2 regions of the Microbacterium binotii genome follow, and region 2 is predicted to be linked to the other one. Evidence: riboswitches for the same ligand, from Rfam matches in the RefSeq annotation. Region 2 holds a riboswitch; the other holds the start of a gene.

Region 1 (3,397 bases), 890 kb from region 2:
CGCGAGCGGTGAGCAACTGGTGCTCCGGCTCCTGGAAGACGGTGCCGATGCGCGTGAGCAGCTGGGCTGCGCGCCACCGGGACGGATCGGATCCGACGCCGGCGGCCAACGCATCCGCCGCCCGCACCTCGCCTCCGATCGGCGGCAGCAGCCCGGCGAGGGTGAGCGCGAGCGTCGACTTGCCGGCACCGTTGGCTCCCGTGATCGCGAGCGCCCGCCCCGCGTTCAGCCGCACGTCGATCCCGGATGCGGCGGCGAGCGCCTCGCCGCGGCCGATCCGACGGCGCCCGACCGCGAGACCGGCGCCGACCACGAGCGGCGATGCCTCCACAGTGCGCGGGCGCCGCGTGATCCGCACGGGGACTCCCGGCACCCACACGCCCGCCTGCGTCAGGGCATCGGCCGCGGCGGCGAAGACGTCGGCGGGAGAGCCGTCCGCCAGCACCCCGCCGTCGGGCGCGAGCACGACGACGCGCTCGACGAGCTCCGCCCACAGGTCGACGCGGTGCTCGACGACGACGAGAGTCGCCCCGGTACGGGCCGCGACGGCGGCGACCGCATCCCGCACCTGACGAGCGCCGTCGGGATCGAGGTTGGCCGTCGGCTCGTCGAGCAACAGGAGCTTCGGGCGCATGGCCAGCGTACCGGCCAGCGCAAGCCGCTGCTTCTGCCCGCCCGACAGCGCGGACGTGGGGTGGTCGAGCGGCACGGGCAGCCCCACGGCATCCAGCGCTTCACCGACTCGCGGCCAGATCTCGTCGGCCGGCACGCCGAGGTTCTCGCATCCGAACGCGACATCGTCGCCGACCCGGGCGAGGATCACCTGGGCGTCGGGATCCTGCAGCACCATGCCCGCGACCCCGCGGACGGATGCGGGGTGCGCACCGTCGACGCTCAGCTCCCCCGTCGCCTCGCCGTCCTCGTCGCCGCCCAGCACACCGGCGAAGGCGCGCAGCAGCGTCGACTTGCCCGCGCCGCTCGCGCCCAGCAGCAGCACCCGCTCGCCGGGCTCGATCGTGAGATCGATGTCGGCGACGGCCCAGCGTCTGCGGCCCGCGTGCCGCCACCCCCACCCGCGGGCGACGACCCGCGCGCCGGGAGTCACGCCGCGTCGGCGGCTTCGACGATGCGCGCCTGCCGTCCGGAGGCGAACCGGTCGAGCGCTCCCGTGGCGGCGAGCGCGCGGGCGATGAGCCACGAGACGAGCCCCGCGATGAGGATGCCCGAGACGATCGCCGAGACGAAGTAGATCGCGCGGGGGCCCGCGTCGTACGCGGCGATGGAGGAGAAGTTGGTGTCGAGCAGCGCCACGGCCAGTCCCGCGAGCGCACCCGAGACGAGAGCGACCCAGAGACGGTAGTTCGCGTAGGCGAACAGCGCGAAGCCGAGTTCGGCTCCCACCCCCTGCACCACTCCCCAGATGAAGGTGGTGAAGCCCCACTGCGTGCCGAGTGCCATCGAGACGACCGCGGCGACGACCTCGCCGTACAGCGCGGCGCCCGGCTTGCGGATGATGAGCCCCGTGAGGACACCCGCGAACAGCCATCCTCCGGCGAGCAGACCCTCGAGCCCCGGCAAGAACGCGAGCGCCGTGCTCAGCGGCGTCCAGGCCTGACCCCAGACCCAGAAGATGACGCCGGCCGCGACGCCGATCACGCTGGCGACGACGATGTCGACGACCCGCCACCGCCACCGGGAGGTGAGGGAAGGACGAGCGGATGTGGACGTGGACGTGTGCATTGATGCTCCTTCCTGCGCCGGCATGATCCGGATCAGGTTCGACGGTCGAAGCGTGGATCCGCTTCCTCTCAGCCCGGCTCACCGGACTCCCGTGGTTGACGTGCCGAGTATAGACCCGCTGCTCGCGCTACCGTAGGCGGGTGACCGTGACTGGCCCGACCCCGCCCACTCGGCGTTCGCTGCGCCGCGGCGGAGACGCCGAGCCGTCCGTCGACGAGGCTCCTCTGCCGCCCCACGACCTCGAGATCGAGGTGCCGCGCGCGCCTGTCGACGCCGCATCCACTCCCGCGATGATCGCCGCCGCGAGCTTCAACGACACGCCGGAGGACGCCGCCACGGGGCACTCCTTCTCCCCGCCCCAGGATGCGGCGGCATCCGTGCCGGTCGTCGTGCCTCCCGTGACCACGGCGCTGAACTGGGTGGACGAGACCGCGGTCGCACGGGCGTCGGGGACGACTCCACAACTCGAAGCCGCGGGTGCAGCATCGTTCACCCCCGTCGCCGCGGACCTGCTCGCCCGCGCCCCCCGCCGGACGCCGTGGCGTCCCGGGGTCCTGGTGCCGATCGCGCTGATCGTCGCGGTCATCGCGGCGTATTGCGGCACCACACTGCTGTGGCCGCTGTACGCCGTCGCCCCGACCGTGCAGGCGTCGGCCGTCGAGGCCACTCCGTCGGCCGCGGCCGTCGGCGCGTGGCCGGGTGCCGGCAGCGCCGCCGTCGTCGTCGACGGCGTTGGTTCTTCGATCGCCTCCAGCCCCGATGCCCGCTCGATCGCCAGCATCACAAAAGTCGTGACCGCGATGGTCGTGCTCGACCAGATGCCTCTCGCGGCAGGCGAACAGGGCCGGGAGTTCGCGTTCAGCGCGGCCGACGAACGCGAATACTGGTCGTACCGCCGCAACGGCGAGTCGGCGCTCGACGTTCCGGTGGGCGGCACGCTGACGGAGTACCAGATGCTGCAGGGCATGCTCATGGGATCCGCGAACAACTACGCCGACCGCCTCGCCGACACCATCTGGCCCAACAACGCGGTCTACGCGCGGGCGGCCAACGACTGGCTCGCAGCGCACGGACTGACCGGCATCACGATCGCCGGCCCCGCCGGCATCGAGGCCGAGAACGCGGCCACCCCAGCAGCTCTGCTGGAGGTCGCCAAGCGCGCGCTCGCCGACCCCGTCATCGCCGAGATCGTGCGCACCCCCTCCGTCGAGCTTCCCGGGGCGGGTCTCGTCGAGAACACGAACAACCTGCTCGCGGATCCCGGTGTCGTCGGCCTCAAGACCGGCACGCTCGACTCCTACAATCTGCTCGCCGCGAAGGACGTCACGGTCGGCGACACCACGGTCCGCATCTACGCCGCGACGCTCGGCCAGCCCGACGTCGAGACGCGGGATGCGGCGACGCGCGCCCTCTTCGCCCAGGTCGAGCAGGAGCTGCAACTCAAGCCCTCGGTCGCGGCCGGCACGACCGTCGGACGGGTGGAGACGAGGTGGGGCGCGCCCGTTCCGATCGTGACCGCGGCCGACGCCGATGTGGTGCTGTGGAACGGCTCTGCCGCGTCGCTGGCGACCTCGTTCGATCTCGGCGACGCGCGCGAGCAGGGCGACGTGGTCGGTTCGCTCGTCGCGACCGGCCCGAAGAACGCGTCGACGGTGGA
Region 2 (3,397 bases):
ACTGCTGCAGCGGCCTTCGTGGACGCACGCCGTCCTGCTGACCCAGTGGGAGGTCGCCCGCAAACGCGCCGGCGTCGGCGGCGGCACCCTCCTCACCGCGCAGTCGGCGCCGTGGTTCGCGTTCACCCTGCACGGGCGGGTGCCGGCGCGGGCGTTTCGACCCGTGCCGTCGGTGGACGGCGGCATCCTGTCGATCACCCGCCGCCCGGCGCCGCTCGTGCCGGATGCGGACCGGCGCGCGTATGAGCGGTTCGTGGGCGATGTCTTCACCGCGCGAGGGCATGGCATGCCGGCGATCCTCGCGTCGGTCGCTCGCATGTCCACTCCCGCCGCGCGACGTCGACTGGATGCGGTGGGCATCGTCCACGGTGCGCTGCCCCGCGACCTGGGTGCCGAGCAGTGGGTGCGCCTGTGGCGGGCGTGCGCCGACGCGTGAGGGCGCCCCCCATGGAGCAAGACCCCGCCGTCCGCGGGCAGGATGAGTACACGGGAGGGACAGGAATGAGCGCACGCACGGTCGGGTTCATCGGACTCGGGATCATGGGAGTGCCGATGGCGACGAATCTCGTCGACGCCGGGTTCGACGTCGTCGTCTGGGCACGTTCGGCGACGCCGCGGCACGAGCTCGTCGCGCGTGGCGCGCGGGCTGCTGAGAGCGTCGCGGGAGTCTTCGCGGCGGCCGAGACCGTCATCCTGATGCTGCGCGACGAACCGGCGGTCGACGCCGTGCTCGGCCGAGACACGGATGACTTCGCCCCGCTGGTGATGGACCGCACCATCGTGCAGATGGGGACGTTCACGACCGCCTTCTCTCGCGCTGGCCGACGACGTCGCCGCGGCGGGCGGCCGGTACGTCGAGGCGCCCGTCTCGGGATCGCGGGGTCCCGCGATCGAGGGAACGCTCGTGGGAATGCTGGCGGGGGAGCCCGACGCGCTCGCCCACGTCGAGCCCGTGGTCGGTGCGATGTGCGCCCAGACCTTTCGGTGCGGCGACATCCCCAGGGCGCTGACCATGAAGCTCGCGGTGAACACGTATCTCATCACGATGGTGACGGGCCTGGCTGAGACGATCCACTTCGCCGAGCGCGCGGGCGCCGATACCGGCGTGCTCCGCGAGGTGCTCGCCGCAGGCCCCATGGCGTCGGCGGTGTCGCGCGGGAAGGCGCAGAAACTCGCCGACGGAGACCTGTCCGCGCAGGCGGCGATCGTCGATGTGCTCAAGAACGCCAGGCTCGCCGAAGACGCCGCCCGTGCGGTGGGCTCCGCGCATCCGCTGATCACGGCGAGCCGGCGACTGTACGAGGAGGCCGTCGACGCGGGGTGGGGGGAGCTCGACATGATCGGTGTCATCGAGGCGCTCGCCGCCCGGGCCGTCGGCTAACCTGAATCCACACATACGACACGGGGTGCCCTACGGGGCTGAGATCACACCCGTCGAACCTGATCTCGTCAGTACGAGCGGAGGGATGTCGCACATGACGCGCGCGCCAGAGAACCTGATCGAATCCACCATCCGGACCTGGGAGGCCGTGCGGGAGCACGGCCCGCTCGTGCAGTGCCTGACCAACGCGGTGGTCACGGGCTTCACCGCCAACGTCCTCCTCGCCCTCGGGGCGGCTCCGGCGATGGTCGACATCCCGGAGGAGGCGGGGCCTTTCGCGCGCATCGCCTCGGGCGTCCTGGTCAATCTCGGCACACCCGGCGCCGAGCAGCGGGAGGCGATGCGAGAGGCCGTGGCGGCCGCGCAGGACGCGGGTACTCCCTGGGTGCTCGACCCCGTGGCGATCGGTGTGCTGCCGGTGCGCACCGCGCTGGCCGCCGAGCTCGTCGCGGCGGCGCCGAGCGTCGTACGCGGCAACGCGTCCGAGATCATCGCTCTCGACGGCTCGGGCGTCGGAGGCCGCGGAGTCGACGCGACGGACGGCGTGGAGGATGCGGTCGCCGCCGCCCGGCGCATCGCGCAGACGACCGGTGCGATCGTCGCCGTCTCCGGCGCGGTGGACGTGGTCACGGACGGCGCCCGCGAGGTGCGGCTCGGCAACGGCGACGCGTTGCTGACACGCGTGACCGGTGGCGGATGCGCTCTCGGCGCCGTCATGGCGGCGTTCGCGGGAGTCGAGGACGATCGCTTCGCGGCGGTGACAGCCGCGGTCACCGTCTACAACGTGGCCGCCGAGCTCGCCGCGGGGCGTGCCACCGGCCCGGGCAGCTTCGCCGTCGCGTTCCTCGACGCGCTCGCCGGCCTCGACGCCGACACGCTTCGCATCCGCGCGGTGATCTCGTGATCGCGGACCTCTCGCTCTACCTCGTGACGGATGCGGGCATCGCCGCGGCGGCGGGCCACGACATCGTCGACGTGGTGCGCCAGGCGGCGGCGAACGGCGTCACGGCGGTGCAGCTGCGCGAGAAGGACGCCTCCGCACGTCGCTTCCTCGACACAGTCACGAGGGTGTCGGCCGTGCTGCCCGACGGCGTCGCGCTGCTCGTCAACGACCGCGTCGACGTCTTCCTCGCCGCTCGCCAGGCGGGCGCGCGCGTGTCGGGAGTGCACGTGGGGCAGAGCGATCTGCCGCCGGAGGCGGTGCGCGCACTGGTGGGCGATGACGCGATCGTCGGCCTCAGCGCCGCCACACCGGAGCAGCTGGCCGCCGCATCCGACAGTGGTGTCGTGGACTACGTCGGCATCGGCGCGCTTCACGCGACCGCCACGAAGCGCGATGCGCCACCACCGTTGGGCCACGAGTCGTTTGCGCGACTGGTCGCGGCGAGCGCGCTGCCCGCCGTGGCGATCGGCGGTGTCACCGCCGCCGACCTGGGCCCGCTGCGGCGAGCGGGTGCGGCGGGCGCGGCCGTGGTCTCGGCGATCTGCGGTGCGAGCGACCCCGCAGGTGCCGCCCGTATGCTGCGCGCGGCATGGGACGCGGCATGAGTGCCGCGCGCGCCGTCCCGCGGGTGCTGAGCATCGCCGGAACCGACCCGACGGGAGGCGCGGGTATCCAGGCGGATCTCAAGAGCATCGCCGCGAACGGCGGTTACGGCATGGCCGTCGTCACCGCCCTCGTCGCGCAGAACACGCACGGCGTGCGTTCGGTGCACGTGCCGCCCGTCGCGTTCCTCGCCGAGCAGCTCGACGCCGTCTCCGACGATGTGCGGATCGATGCGGTGAAGATCGGCATGCTCGCCACCGTCGAGGTGATCGAGACGGTCGCGGCCTGGCTCGGCCGCACCCGCCCGCCGGTCGTCGTGCTGGACCCGGTGATGGTCGCGACGAGCGGCGATCGTCTGCTGGACGCGGATGCCGAGGACGCCCTCCGGCGGCTGCTGCCGCACGTCGACCTCGTGACCCCGAACATCCCCGAGCTCGCGATCCTCGCGGGCGCACCCGAGGCCTCGGCGT

The links. Region 2 has a riboswitch for thiamine pyrophosphate ahead of thiM (hydroxyethylthiazole kinase). Riboswitches for the same ligand answer to the same signal wherever they lie in the genome.
Region 1: it holds a riboswitch for thiamine pyrophosphate, as region 2 does, so the genes downstream of both, LXM64_RS14265 (ECF transporter S component) here and thiM (hydroxyethylthiazole kinase) in region 2, are expected to answer to the same signal.

Annotation. Positions count from the first base shown of each region.
Region 1 covers NZ_CP090347.1:2,949,817-2,953,213, forward strand. Annotated here, with positions in the region: gene LXM64_RS14260 (ABC transporter ATP-binding protein) at 1-1,105, opposite strand, end outside; gene LXM64_RS14265 (ECF transporter S component) at 1,102-1,740, opposite strand; TPP riboswitch at 1,733-1,843, opposite strand; gene LXM64_RS14270 (D-alanyl-D-alanine carboxypeptidase family protein) at 1,881-3,397, shown strand, end outside.
Region 2 covers NZ_CP090347.1:2,058,075-2,061,471, reverse strand. Annotated here, with positions in the region: gene erm (23S ribosomal RNA methyltransferase Erm) at 1-436, shown strand, start outside; partial or broken gene LXM64_RS16155 (NAD(P)-binding domain-containing protein) at 448-747, shown strand; gene LXM64_RS16060 (NAD(P)-dependent oxidoreductase) at 818-1,381, shown strand; TPP riboswitch at 1,393-1,484, shown strand; gene thiM (hydroxyethylthiazole kinase) at 1,476-2,285, shown strand; gene thiE (thiamine phosphate synthase) at 2,282-2,929, shown strand; gene thiD (bifunctional hydroxymethylpyrimidine kinase/phosphomethylpyrimidine kinase) at 2,926-3,397, shown strand, end outside.